Regions from separate parts of the Pseudomonas sp. C321 genome, predicted to be linked through region 1. Evidence: predicted binding sites of a transcription regulator. Region 1 holds the regulator's gene; each other region holds the start of a gene.
The links. The regulator sigma-54, encoded in region 1, starts transcription at its own class of promoters, with help from an activator protein. The targets are predictions, from matches to a motif close to ANTGGCATNNANNTTGCTNT.
Positions count from the first base shown of each region.

Region 2: glnK (P-II family nitrogen regulator) is a predicted target of sigma-54. The motif match lies at 1,856-1,875, and genes of this name have one in related genera.
Region 3: flgB (flagellar basal body rod protein FlgB) is a predicted target of sigma-54. The motif match lies at 2,521-2,540, and genes of this name have one in related genera.

Region 1 covers NZ_JBUZRB010000001.1:874,205-878,908, forward strand. Annotated here, with positions in the region: gene lptA (lipopolysaccharide transport periplasmic protein LptA) at 1-435, shown strand, start outside; gene lptB (LPS export ABC transporter ATP-binding protein) at 435-1,160, shown strand; gene ACZRJ6_RS04145 (RNA polymerase factor sigma-54) at 1,345-2,838, shown strand; gene hpf (ribosome hibernation-promoting factor, HPF/YfiA family) at 2,914-3,222, shown strand; gene ptsN (PTS IIA-like nitrogen regulatory protein PtsN) at 3,235-3,699, shown strand; gene rapZ (RNase adapter RapZ) at 3,702-4,559, shown strand; gene ACZRJ6_RS04165 (HPr family phosphocarrier protein) at 4,576-4,704, shown strand, end outside.
Region 2 covers NZ_JBUZRB010000002.1:412,888-417,591, reverse strand. Annotated here, with positions in the region: gene ACZRJ6_RS07935 (YifB family Mg chelatase-like AAA ATPase) at 1-1,191, opposite strand, end outside; gene ACZRJ6_RS07930 (accessory factor UbiK family protein) at 1,401-1,661, opposite strand; gene glnK (P-II family nitrogen regulator) at 2,083-2,421, shown strand; gene ACZRJ6_RS07920 (ammonium transporter) at 2,456-3,793, shown strand; gene ACZRJ6_RS07915 (secondary thiamine-phosphate synthase enzyme YjbQ) at 4,005-4,430, shown strand; gene sutA (transcriptional regulator SutA) at 4,534-4,704, shown strand, end outside.
Region 3 covers NZ_JBUZRB010000003.1:636,196-640,899, reverse strand. Annotated here, with positions in the region: gene flgE (flagellar hook protein FlgE) at 1-843, opposite strand, end outside; gene flgD (flagellar hook assembly protein FlgD) at 875-1,606, opposite strand; gene flgC (flagellar basal body rod protein FlgC) at 1,623-2,066, opposite strand; gene flgB (flagellar basal body rod protein FlgB) at 2,070-2,477, opposite strand; gene cheR (protein-glutamate O-methyltransferase CheR) at 2,716-3,543, opposite strand; gene ACZRJ6_RS12595 (chemotaxis protein CheV) at 3,587-4,519, opposite strand; gene flgA (flagellar basal body P-ring formation chaperone FlgA) at 4,602-4,704, shown strand, end outside.

The sequences.
Region 1 (4,704 bases):
CACATTCAGGCTGACGACGCTCAGTTGGATGACAAGCAAGGTGTCGCAACCTACAAGGGTGATGTGATCATCACTCAAGGCTCGATGAAAATCACCGGCAACACCGTGACTCTGACCCGCAACCCTGCTGGTGAGATAGACGTAGTGACTTCGGTGGGCAACCTGGCCTATTTCGAGCAACAACAGAAAGCTACAGATCCGGCCCCCATCAAGGGCTACGGCGTGACGATCCAATATCACGCCCAACAAAATCGCATCGTATTGATCGACCGCGCCAAGGTTCTGAGCAGCGACGGCAACTCTACCGAAGGCGAGAAAATCATCTACGATACCAAGACCCAGATCGCTCAAGCTGGTCGCGCCAATGGCAGCAAGGTCACTACGCCACGTCCACGCATCGACATGGTTATCCAGCCGAAGAAGAAGGCCGAGTAATGGCAACCCTGAAAGCCCAGCATCTGGCCAAGGCCTATAAAGGCCGTCAGGTCGTGCGCGATGTCAGCCTATCGATCGACAGCGGCCAGATCGTCGGCCTGCTTGGCCCCAACGGTGCCGGCAAGACCACCTGTTTCTACATGATTGTCGGACTGGTCCAGGCGGATCAGGGTCGCGTACTGATCGACGACCTGGACGTCAGCCACCAACCTATGCACGGCCGTGCCCAGGCTGGTATTGGCTATCTCCCCCAGGAGGCGTCGATCTTCCGCAAACTGTCGGTAGCCGACAACATCATGGCGATTCTCGAAACCCGCAAGGAACTCGACCGCGCCGCACGCAAGAAAGAGCTGGAAAGCCTGCTGCAGGAATTCCACATCAACCACATTCGCGACAACCTCGGCATGAGCCTGTCCGGTGGCGAACGTCGTCGTGTGGAAATCGCCCGCGCCCTGGCCACTGCGCCGAAGTTCATCCTGCTGGACGAACCCTTCGCCGGTGTCGACCCGATCTCGGTCGGCGACATCAAGCAGATCATCCACCACCTCAAGGCCAAAGGGATCGGTGTATTGATCACCGACCACAACGTGCGCGAAACCCTCGATATCTGCGAAACCGCCTATATTGTCAACGACGGGCAGCTGATTGCCGAAGGTGACTCGGCAACTATCCTGGCCAACGAACTGGTCAAGGAAGTTTACCTGGGCCACGAATTCCGCTTGTAAGTACTGTGATACCTGGCCATTCGCCAAGGAGCGCGAGCGTCAATAAAAACCTCAATATTTTTATTGTTACCGCGCTCTAGGCAAAGCCCCCGATATCAGGCATATAATTTGCTTATGTTTGGCGCTCACGCGCCCTGTCGTGGATGGCGCATTGCGCCGGCGAATAAGGTGTTAAGCCCCTGCCATGAAACCATCGCTAGTTCTGAGAATGGGCCAGCAGCTGACGATGACACCGCAGCTGCAACAGGCCATCCGCCTGCTCCAATTGTCGACCCTGGACCTGCAACAGGAAATCCAGGAGGCACTGGAGTCCAATCCGATGCTCGAACGCCAGGAAGAAGGCGACGACTTCGATAATGCCGACCCGCTGGCCGACAACACCGAGCAAAAACCCAACACCGATGTCCAGGAACCGTCCTACCAGGAAACCGCCCCTACGGTGGATAACCTTGAGGAAGGCGAGTGGAACGAGCGCATTCCCAATGAACTGCCGGTGGACACCGCCTGGGAAGACGTCTATCAGACCAGCACCAGCAGCCTGCCCAGCAATGACGATGACGAGTGGGACTTCACCACCCGCACCTCCGTCGGCGAGAGCCTGCAGAGCCACTTGCTGTGGCAACTGAACCTGGCGCCGATGTCCGACACCGATCGACTGATCGCCGTGACCCTGATCGACTGCATCAACAATCAGGGCTACCTGGACGAGACACTTGAGGAAATCCTCGAGGCCTTCGACCCGGAACTGGATATCGAACTAGACGAAATCGAAGCCGTCCTGCACCGCATCCAGCAATTCGAACCGGCCGGTATCGGCGCCCGCACCCTCAGCGAATGCCTGCTGCTGCAACTGCGCCAGTTGCCCACCAAGACGCCGTGGCTGACCGAGGCACAACGCCTGGTCACCGACTACATAGACCTGCTGGGCAGCCGCGACTACAGCCAACTGATGCGGCGCATGAAGCTCAAGGAAGATGACCTGCGCCAGATCATCGAGCTGGTGCAAAGCCTCAACCCTCGCCCCGGCTCGCAAATCGAGTCCGGCGAAGCCGAATACGTCGTTCCCGATGTGATCGTGCGCAAGGACAACGAGCGCTGGCTGGTGGAGCTGAACCAGGAATCGGTGCCACGCCTGCGGGTCAACCCGCAATACGCAGGTTTTGTCCGTCGGGCCGACACCAGCGCCGATAACACCTTCATGCGCAACCAGTTACAGGAGGCCCGCTGGTTCATCAAGAGCCTGCAAAGCCGTAATGAAACCCTGATGAAAGTCGCCACCCAGATCGTCGAGCACCAGCGCGGCTTCCTGGAATATGGCGATGAGGCGATGAAACCGCTGGTCCTGCATGACATTGCCGAGGCAGTAGGCATGCATGAATCGACGATTTCCCGGGTGACTACACAGAAATTCATGCATACCCCACGGGGTATTTATGAGCTGAAATACTTTTTCTCCAGTCATGTAAGCACTTCCGAAGGTGGCGAATGCTCGTCCACGGCGATCCGCGCGATCATCAAAAAACTGGTTGCCGCGGAAAATCAGAAAAAGCCGTTGAGTGACAGCAAGATCGCTGGTTTACTGGAGGCACAAGGCATTCAGGTAGCCCGTCGAACCGTCGCCAAGTACCGCGAGTCCCTTGGGATCGCGCCTTCCAGCGAGCGTAAGCGTTTGATGTGACGGGCTAGCCACAGCGTTCCAGTGGCAGGCATTTCTGCCTGCCGCTTTATGCACTGGCAACGAAGGAGAAGCTGTATGCAAGTCAACATCAGTGGACACCAACTGGAAGTGACCGACCCCCTGCGCACCTACATCGGCGAAAAACTCGACCGATTGGAACGGCATTTCGACAAGATAACCAACGTGCAAGTCACGATGACAGTCGAGAAGCTGCTGCAGAAAATCGAAGCCACCCTGCATATCCCCGGCGGGGAAGTCGTCGCCAATGCCGAGCATTCAGACATGTATGCCGCCATTGACCTGCTGACTGACAAGCTGGATCGCCAACTCAAAAAGCATAAGGAAAAGACCCAGAGCCTCCTTCAGGGCGCAACCGGTCGTTAACACTCCCAACCCATGATCCGACTCGAAAATATCCTGACCCCCGGCCGTTCCCTCATGAACGTGCCGGGCGGCAGTAAAAAGCGCGCCCTCGAACAAATTGCCAATCTGATCGGCCGCGAAGTGCCTAATCTGAAGACGCAAGATGTCTTTGAGGCTCTAATTGCCCGTGAAAAACTTGGCTCGACCGGTTTTGGCAACGGCATCGCCATCCCCCATTGCCGCCTTAAAGGTTGCGAGTCTCCAGTCAGCGCCTTGCTGCACCTGGACGCTCCTATCGATTTCGACGCCATCGACGGTGCCCCGGTAGACCTGCTGTTCGTTCTGCTGGTCCCGGAAGCGGCCACCGATGCGCACCTGGAACTGCTCCGGCAGATCGCCAGCATGCTCGACCGCAAAGAAGTACGCGAAAAACTGCGTAGCGCCTCCAGTAATGAAGCGCTGTATCAGGTCGTCCTGGAAGAGCAGAACGGGCAGTAATCATGCGTTTGATCATCGTCAGCGGCCGCTCCGGCTCAGGTAAAAGTACTGCCCTCAATGTGCTTGAGGACAATGGCTTCTATTGCATCGACAACCTGCCGGCCGGCTTGCTGCCCGAACTGGCTGAGCGCGCGTTGATCCACACCGAACTGGCACAGCCGCTAGTCGCTGTATCCATCGACGCCCGCAACCTGCCCAGCCACCTAACGCGCTTCCCGGAATTGCTTGAGGAGGTGCGCGGCAAACACATTCATTGCGACGTGCTGTACCTGGATGCAGACGAAGAAACCCTGCTCAAGCGTTTTTCAGAAACTCGTCGTCGTCACCCTCTGAGCAGCGCCAACCGCTCGCTGGCAGAAGCCATCGAAGACGAAACCAAGCTACTGGGGCCAATCATTGACCTGGCCGACCTGAAGATCAACACCACCAGCCTGAACCTGTATCAACTGCGCGATACCATCAAGTTGCGCCTGTTGAACCAGCCAGAACCTGGCACGGCGTTCCTGGTGGAGTCTTTTGGCTTCAAGCGGGGCATGCCGGTGGACGCCGACCTGGTGTTCGACGTGCGCTGCCTGCCCAACCCGTACTGGAAGCCGGAACTACGTGATCAGTCGGGGCTCGACCAACCCGTAGCCGAGTACCTGGCGGCGCAACCGGATGTCGAGGAGATGTTCCAGGACATTTCCAGCTACCTGCTCAAATGGCTGCCACGCTTTGCCGCCAGCAACCGAGCCTATGTCACCATCGCCATTGGCTGCACCGGCGGGCACCACCGCTCCGTGTACCTGACCGAGCGCCTCGGCCAGGTTTTGCAGCAAACCCTCAAGAACGTCCAGGTTCGCCACCGCGACCTTAGCTGAAAGGAACACCCCCGCGATGCCCGCTCTGGAAATTGAAATCATCAACAAACTGGGCTTACACGCCCGGGCCTCGGCCAAGTTCGTCGGCGTCGCGGGGCAGTTTCCCTGCCAGATCAGGGTTGGGCGCACCCCGGAATCCACGGTC
Region 2 (4,704 bases), on a different contig from region 1:
GGCCGGGTTCAGCGCGGTGCTTTCCCGCGCAACGGTCACGTGCAGGTCAATTCGGTCCAGCAAGGGCCCGGAGAGTTTGTTGCGATAACGCTGAATCAGTTCCGGTGTGCAGCGGCATCTCCCGCTCGGTTCGCCCATATAACCGCAAGGGCAAGGGTTCATCGCCGCCACCAGTTGAAAGCGCGCCGGGAAACTCACTCGGTCGCGGGCGCGGGAGATGACGATAAGGCCCGACTCCAGTGGCTCGCGCAGTACCTCCAATACCTTGCGATCAAACTCCGGCAACTCGTCGAGAAACAGCACGCCGTGATGGGCGAGAGTGATTTCTCCAGGCTGCGGTTTTGAGCCGCCGCCCACCAGTGCCGGCCCTGAAGCCGAATGGTGGGGTTGGCGAAATGGTCGGTGCGGCCAATGGCTCAGTGGTGCCAGGCTGACCACCGACTGAATCGCCGCTACCTCGAGCGCTTCCTGCTCGCTCAAGGGAGGCAGCAACCCTGGCAGGCGACTGGCGAGCAAGGTTTTGCCGGTGCCTGGTGGCCCGCTGAACAACAGATTGTGGGCGCCTGCTGCGGCAATCAATAACGCTCGCTTGGCCGCCAACTGGCCCTGGACTTCACTCAGGTCGGGGTAGGGCTTGTTCAGGTACATCAGGCCACTGGAAACGAAGGGCTCAATCGGCACATGCCCATTCAGGTGCGCCACCACTTGCAGCAGGTGATCTACCGCAATCACCTTCAAGCCGGAGGCAAGGCACGCCTCTTCGGCATTGGCCCGAGGCACTATCAAGGTGCGCCCGGCCTTGCGTGCTGCGAGCGCTGCTGGCAACACACCCTTTACCGCGCGTACTTCGCCGGACAGCGCCAGTTCGCCGAGGCATTCCACGTCATCGAGCATCAGTGATGGCACCTGCACGCTGGCGGCGAGAATTCCCAGGGCAATCGCCAAATCAAAACGCCCGCCGTCCTTGGGCAGGTCGGCGGGCGCGAGGTTGAGGGTGATACGGCGGGCGGGATATTGCAGGGCAGAGTTGAGAATGGCGCTGCGCACCCGGTCCTTGCTTTCCTTGACCGCCGTTTCCGGCAAACCCACTAGCGTAAGCGACGGCAAACCATTGGCCATATGCACCTCGACGGTGACGGCGGGGGCTTCGACGCCAATCTGGGCGCGGCTGTGGACGATGGCGAGGGACATGCTCGTTCCTTGAGATGGAGGGCCGCTTCCTGCGGGTTTTTCAAGAGTAGACGAGGTGGGGAAGAGCGAGGCGGGGAGGTTTTACAGAACGTGACCAAACTGTAGGAGCGAGCTTGCTCGCGAAAATAGTTAACGATAACGCGGGCATTCTGAATGAACGCGGCGCTCTCGGGCTCTTCGCGAACAGCTCGCTCCTACAAGGGCAGGCGTTATTCGGTGGGTGGATGCAACCGCGCTTCCAGCTCCGCCACCTTCGCCTCCAGGCTCTCCAACCGCGCACGCGTGCGGGCCAGTACAACCATCTGGCTATCAAACTCTTCCCGGCTGACCAGGTCCAGCTTGCTGAAGCCGCTCTGCAACAAAGCCTTGAACTGGCTTTCGATTTCGTTGCGAGGCAGCGGGGTTTCGCCGCTGAACAGGCGGGAGGCGTGGCCGCTCAGGGCGTCGAGGAGGTCTTTGGGAGCGAGCATGGGAAATATTCCGGAAAACTGTTGGCAGGCAGTGTATCACGCAGCGTCTATAGTCTTTTCCACGCGGCGCTGCGCACGCTTTTCGTGCATGGGGTCGGGCAGCTGCGCACTGTTTTCGTGCGTATCCACACCGCTGTAGGCCCCCGCAAGTGGGCACGAGTGAGCAAAGGATTGATTTCAGTGATTTTTACGGAGCTGGCAAGGTTTCTGCTTAGACCATCATGACCCATGCACTGATGCAGTCGCTGTGACGAATGCAGTGCGCCGACGGAGCGGGGTACAGGTTTCGTCACCAGTGGTTAGCTCGCGTCGCAATGGCACTTGTCAGGGCGACGAAGCGTTACAAAGCCAGGCACTGCGCTTAGACTTGAGACGGGTTTGTTTTCCTGGGGCAAGTCCACCAATTCGGGAGAGAGTTTTCATGAAGCTAGTCACTGCCATCATCAAGCCGTTCAAGTTGGACGATGTACGCGAGTCGTTGTCCGAGATCGGCGTGCAGGGCATTACCGTTACTGAGGTCAAAGGCTTCGGTCGGCAGAAGGGGCACACGGAGTTGTATCGCGGCGCGGAATACGTGGTCGATTTCCTGCCGAAGGTGAAGATTGATGTCGCCATTGACGACAAGGATCTTGATCGGGTTATCGAGGCGATAACCAAGGCCGCCAACACCGGCAAGATCGGTGACGGCAAAATCTTCGTGGTCAATCTGGAACAGGCTATTCGCATCCGTACCGGCGAAACCGATACCGACGCAATCTAAGCCGCCAAACCCCAACGCCCCAGGAGAAAACAATATGACTCTGCGTAAATTCGCAGGGCTAGGAGCCCTGTTGTCCATCGTAATGCCCAGCCTGGCTATGGCGGCAGACGAAGTGGCGGCTCCAGTCCTCAACTCCGGCGACACCGCCTGGATGCTGACCGCTACCGCATTGGTGTTGTTCATGACCATCCCCGGTCTGGCGCTGTTCTACGGCGGCATGGTCCGCTCCAAAAACATTCTTTCCGTGATGATGCAGTGCTTCGCCATTACCGGCCTGATCAGCATTCTGTGGGTCGTCTACGGCTACAGCATTGCGTTCGACACTACCGGGATGGAGCAGGGTGTCGTCAACTTCAACTCGTTCTTCGGCGGCATGGGCAAGGCGTTCCTGGCGGGTGTCACTCCGGCCAGCATCACCGGGCCTGCGGCGCTGTTCCCTGAGGCGGTGTTCATCACCTTCCAGATGACCTTCGCCATCATCACTCCGGCACTGATCGTCGGTGCGTTCGCTGAGCGCATGAAGTTCTCCGCCATGCTGATCTTCATGGCCATCTGGTTCACCCTGGTCTATGCGCCGATTGCGCACATGGTCTGGAGCGGCAACGGTGGCCTGTTGTGGGATTGGGGCGTACTGGACTTCGCTGGCGGCACCGTGGTGCACATCAACGCCGGTATTGCTGGCCTGGTGGCGTGCATCGTGCTCGGCAAGCGTAAAGGCTACCCGACCACGCCGATGGCTCCGCACAACCTGGGTTACACCCTGATCGGCGCCGCGATGCTGTGGATTGGCTGGTTCGGCTTCAACGCAGGTTCCGCTGCTGCTGCCAACGGCACTGCCGGCATGGCGATGCTGGTGACCCAGATCGCTACCGCTGCTGCGGCGCTGGGCTGGATGTTCGCCGAGTGGATCACCCACGGCAAGCCAAGTGCCCTGGGTATTGCTTCGGGTGTGGTTGCCGGTTTGGTCGCCATTACGCCAGCCGCTGGCACCGTGGGCCCGATGGGCGCCCTGGTGATTGGTCTGGTTGCCGGTGTGATCTGCTTCTTCTGCGCTACCAGCCTCAAGCGCAAGCTGGGCTACGACGACTCCCTGGACGCCTTCGGTGTTCACGGTATCGGCGGTATCGTCGGTGCGATCCTCACCGGTGTGTTCGCAGCCCCGGCCCTGGGCGGCTTCGGCACTGTGACTGATGTTGCGGCACAGGTCTGGATTCAGGCCAAGGGTGTCGGTTTCACGGTGATCTACACCGGTATCGTGACCTTCGTCATCCTCAAGGTGCTGGACAAGGTCATGGGCCTGCGGGTTACTGAAGAGGAAGAGGCGGTCGGCCTCGATCTGGCGGAACACAACGAACGTGGCTACAACTTGTAAGTACGCTTAAAAAAGATGCCCGGCTTGCCGGGCATTTTTTTGTCTAGGATTTGTCTGCGGTGAAGGGTTGTGAGTATTTTTGTGCTGACTTTGTGATTGGATCCATAGGGTACTTTTCACTGTGCGAATGTCTTACATGCATGTAGGCGTATTCGGCACTTTGTTTTTTCCCTGAGCGCGCTAGAATGCGCGCCGATGTGCGCAGAACTGTATGTGGCAACAGACCCTGATTATCCTGCGGGCCAAGCCCCGGGGCTTTCATCTGGTGACGGACGAGTTGCTCGTTGGTTTGCCTGAATTGAAGGCTAGTCGGATGGGCTTGTTGTATTTGTGGCTGCAGCACACCTCGGCCTCGTTGACCGTCAACGAGAATGCCGACCCGGCGGTTCGCCGTGACTTCAAACGTTTTTTCAACACGCTGGTGCCACAAGGTAGAGCGGTGTATGAACATGACGACGAAGGCCCGGATGATCTGCCGGCGTACTTCAAGGGCAGACTGCTGGGCTGTCAGTTGAGTTTGCCGGTCAAGGCCGGCCACTTGGCGATGAGGACCTGGCAAGGTGTTTATCTGGGCGAGCACCGCGATCATGGTGGTGCTCGTAAAGTCCTCGCCACCTTGCACGGTGATGGGGCATAAGCCGCTGGTTATCCGGTGGATGTTGATTTTTTTCCAGCTGCCGTCGACAGACGGCGAAGCTGGGCTATAACTAATCTGCTTTTCGCAAGTCATGAGGTAGAACATGAGCGACGATGATCTGGAAAACGACGACCTCGAAGTAGGTGACGACGAAGCCGAAGAAGGTCTGGAAGCGGCTGCGTCAGACGTTGCTGACGACGACGACGGCGGGGAAGACGCACCGGCTCCGGCTGCCAAGGGCAAGGCCAAGGCTGCTGTTTCGGTTGACGAGCTG
Region 3 (4,704 bases), on a different contig from region 1:
GCCATTGTTCATGACGCCCGGCTTCCAGTCGGCAATCGTCAGGGTGGTGTTGGACACCGCGCTTGGCGGCGTGACGATCCCTTTGAGCGTACCAGCGGTATCGAAGGTCACGGTCGACGCCACAGGCGCGACGGCACCGGCGCCACTGATAGGCGTACCGTTGGGGTTACGGCCGTCGATCAGGGTGTAGGACTTCCAGGTATTGGAGTCGGTCTTCACCATATACTGCACCATAGGGTGCGAGTTGCCCTGGGTGTCGTACAACATGGTGGTGTACTGGGTGGTAAAGCTGCCCGATTTGGTCGGATCGAACGGGTTGAGCGCCTGGTCGATCACTGGCTCCGAGGACTTCAGGTTGCTGGTGGAGTCCACCTTGGTGGACGCCTTGGGTGACAGGTTCGACTGATCGATGCGCAGGTCTATCAGGCCACCCTTGATGATCTTGCCGTTTTCGTCTGCCGCGTAACCTTGCAGGCGCGAGGTGCCGGTGGAGTTGGTGACGTAGCCATCCTTGTCCGGCTTGAAAGTACCGGAGCGGGTGTATTCCAGGGAACCGTCGCTGCCCTTCTGCACGAAGAAGCCGCCGCCCTTGATCGCCATGTCCAGCAAACCACCAGTGCCGGTGATTTCGCCTTGGCTGAATTGCTGGGAAACCGCTGCCAGGCTCACACCGCTACCAATAGCGTTGTGGCCGCTGCCCAGTTTGGAGGCGGCGTAGACGTCGGCGAATTCAGCACGGGACGACTTGAAGCCGGTGGTCGCGACGTTGGCGATGTTGTTGCCAGTCACGTCCAGCTGTTTGTTGGCCGCATAGAGGCCGCTAAGGCCGATATTAAAAGACATGTTTCTCTCCTCTTGCCGTATTTAGGCGGCTCTATGTACCGATAGTCTGAATTTGGGACAGCTTGATGCTGCCCATGCCGCCAGAAAGATTGAGCAGCATTTCGCCGCCCGTCTGGCTCAAAGTCACGCTAGTGACCGTGGCTGGTAGCGAGGTCTTCAACGCTATCGCATCACCGGCATCGTTCTTGGTGGTGGCAGCGAAGGTGTAGTTGCCGGAGTCGACTTTCTCGCCGGCTTCGTTTTTGCCGTCCCAGATAAAGTCCGACTTGCCGGCTGCCTGAGCGCCCAAGTCGATGGTCTTGACCAGCTTGCCGTCCTTGTCAGAGACCTTGATGGTGACGTTGCCCACCGACGAGGTGACTGCCACGGAACCAGTGAAGCTCTTGCTGGTGTCGACCATGGCCTTGTCGGTCTCGATGATCACCGAACGACCCACCAGCGACGACGCTTGCAGCGCTTGCGACGACTTGTAGTTGCTGGAGATTGCATTCACCGAGTCGTTCAGGGTGTTGATGCCTTCCAGGCTGCTGAACTGCGCCAGTTGCGCGACAAACGCGCCGTTATCCTGGGGCGACAGCGGGTTCTGGTTTTTCAGCTGGGTGACCAGCAACTGCAGGAACGCATCCTTGCCCAGGGCCTGGCTGCCAGAAGCCTCTTTGGTAGCACCCGCCAGGCTATCCTGGTTGGCCGCGGCATCCTTGACCTTGTTGTTGAACAAGTCCTGGATCGTCGAGTTACTCGACACATCGTTGGTAACGGACATTCTTTGGCGCCCCTTATCACTGACCCAGGGTCAGGACCTTCTGCATCATGGTTTTGGCGGTGTTCATCATTTCCGCGTTGGTCTGGAACGAGCGACTGGCGGAAATCATGTCAGCCATTTCCTCGACCACATTGACGTTGGGGTAGAACACATAACCCTTGGCGTCGGCGGCAGGATGGTTCGGCTCGTAGCGCGCGTCGAGGTTGCTCTGGTCTTCGACCACACCCAGCACCTGAACGCCCTGGCCCGCAGCATCCTGGTCCTGGAACAGCGAATCGCTGCCGCCACTCTGGCCGCCCTGGAACATGGTGGCGAACACCGGGTGACGGGCGCGGTAGGTCTGGTCAATGCTCGACGACACGGTCTCGGCGTTGGCGATGTTACTGGCGACGGTGTTCAGACGGGTGGTCTGAGCGCTCATGCCACTACCGGCAATATTGAAAACACTGGATAGAGACATGACTTACTCTCCGCGCAGGGCTGACATCAGCCCTTTGAATTTGCTGTTGAGCAGGGTGAAGCTGGCCTGAAAGTTCACCGAGTTCTCGGCGTAGTTCGATTGCTCCAGCTGCGCGTCGACGGTGTTCTGGTCGATCGATGGCTGCATCGGCGTGCGGTACATCAGCGACTCGTCGCCATTGCCCATGCCTTGCGCTTCGATATGACGGTTATTGGTCATGTTCAAGGCGAAGGAGCCGTTCTTGGTCTTGTCCTGCTGTGCGGCGAGCACGGCGGAAAAGTCCAAGTCCCGAGCCTTGTAGTTCGGGGTGTCGGCGTTGGCGATGTTGTTAGCCAGGACTTCGGCACGCTGGGCGCGAAAGCCCAGGGCTTGTTCGTGGATACCGAGCGCTTTATCGAAGCTGATGCTCATGGCGGAAACCTTTAGGGGCTGACCTGCTTTTCGTAATCTGGATACAGCAAGTGGCATGCCAAGTCATCGAAGCCCTGTAAATCAAGGGTTTGCCGGGAGATTGCCGGTGGCAATGCCAGAAAAGCGGCAAGGGGTTTCCGCCAACCGCCAGTAAAGCGGCAATGAGCGTTGCCGCTTTGCGCCCATAAAAAACGGGAGGCCTTTGCAGGACCTCCCGTTTTTATGCGACGCCTATCTATCACTTGGCCTGGTAAATAATCCCAGGACTGCACTGCACCATCTGGTAATGATCCGGCAACCCGTTCAACGCTTCAGAAGCGCCGAGAAACAGATACCCACCGCGTTTGAGCGTGCTGTGGATGCGTAACAGGATGTCCTTCTTCACTTCGGCCGAGAAGTAGATCAGTACGTTGCGGCAAAACACGATATCGAACTTACCCAGGCTAGCGTAGCTGTCCAGCAGGTTGAACGAACGAAACTCCACCCGGCTCTTGATTGGCGCCTTGACTGCCCAACGACCAGCGCCCTTGGGGTCGAAGAAACGCTGCAAGCGTTCCGGAGACAGGCCGCGCCCCAGGGCCAGGCTGTCGTACTCACCCGTCTTGCAGTTGGTGAGCATGGTGCCGGACAAGTCGGTGGCAACAATCTGCACCCCGGCCTTCAACTGGCCCAAATTGGTCCGCTCGAACTCGTCGATAGACATCGACAGCGAGTACGGTTCCTGCCCCGAAGAGCAGGCCGCCGACCAGATGCGCAGGCGCTGGCCGGGGCTGGCCTTGATCGATTCTGGCAGGACCTTGTTCTTGAGCACTTCAAAGGGATAGGTGTCACGAAACCACAGGGTTTCGTTGGTGGTCATGGCATCGACCACCATTGCCTTGAGCCCGCTGCGTGGCTGGCTCTGTATCCGCTGAACGAGTTCGCCGAGGGACTTGATCCCTTGCTGCTCCATCAGTTTATTGAGACGGCTTGATACCAGGTACTGCTTGTTTTCACCGAGCAATATGCCACAGGCTTTTTCCAGGAAGACCCGGAACTGTTCAAAATCCAAATTACCCGTAGACAATGGTACCGCCTCTTAAATCGTGTGACCGCCAGGGAAAAAGCCCCTAGCCGTGATCTGCTGCCTTGATCCGGTCGACTACCCGGGATGCCAGGTCATCAGGACGGAATTTGGCCAGGAAGTCATCGGCACCGACCTTCTTGACCATCGCCTGATTGAATACACCGGACAATGAAGTATGCAGGATGATATGTAATTTTTGCATGCGTGGATCGTTGCGTATCTCGGCCGTGAGGGTGTAACCGTCCATTTCCGGCATCTCGATGTCGGAAATCATCATCAAGAATTCTTCTTCCGGTTTCTTGCCTTCATCCACCAGTTTGCGCAGGTAATCCAGGGCCTGGCGGCCATCGTTGAGGGCCACCACTTCGACGCCAACGGTCTGCAGGCAACGGGAGACCTGCTTGCGCGCTACCGAGGAGTCATCCACCGTCAGCACCCGCAGGGAAATCGCCTTGTGCGCCGTCTCAGCGTCTACTACGCCCACCGAAATAGCTTCCGAAGTCGGCGCCACTTCCGCGAGGATTTTCTCCACGTCGATGATTTCCACCAACTGGTTGTCGACCCGCGTCACTGCCGTCAGGTAGTGATCGCGACCGGTGCCCTTGGGCGGCGGATGGATCTCTTCCCAGTTCATGTTGACGATGCGCTCCACCGAGCGCACCAGGAAACCCTGGGTCTTGGTGTTGTACTCGGTGATGATCACGAACGGACTCTCGCGATCCTGCAAGCCGGACGAGCCCGTAGCCATCGCCAAGTCAAGAATCGGAATGGTCGAGCCGCGAATGTTGGCCACGCCACACACCACAGGGCTGGACTTGGGCAATACGGTCAGCTTGGGACATTGCAGTACCTCCCGCACCTTGAAGACGTTGATGCCGTAAAGCTGTTTGCCATCCAAACGAAACAGCAGCAACTCAAGGCGATTCTGCCCTACCAGCTGCGTGCGCTGGTTCACTGAATCCATTACTCCCGCCATGCCCAGACTCCTACACTACAAAACCTACGGGTACGACGCGTACCCAACACTAAACGGCACGAGCTTTGCTTTTTTATTGGCCATGGACATCAAAACGACAGTTTCCCGACGCTTTCTCCCCCTGCCGTACTTTAAACAGTACCGCAGATTGCTCTGCGTCTTGCTAACGATGCTTGCCTTGGCTG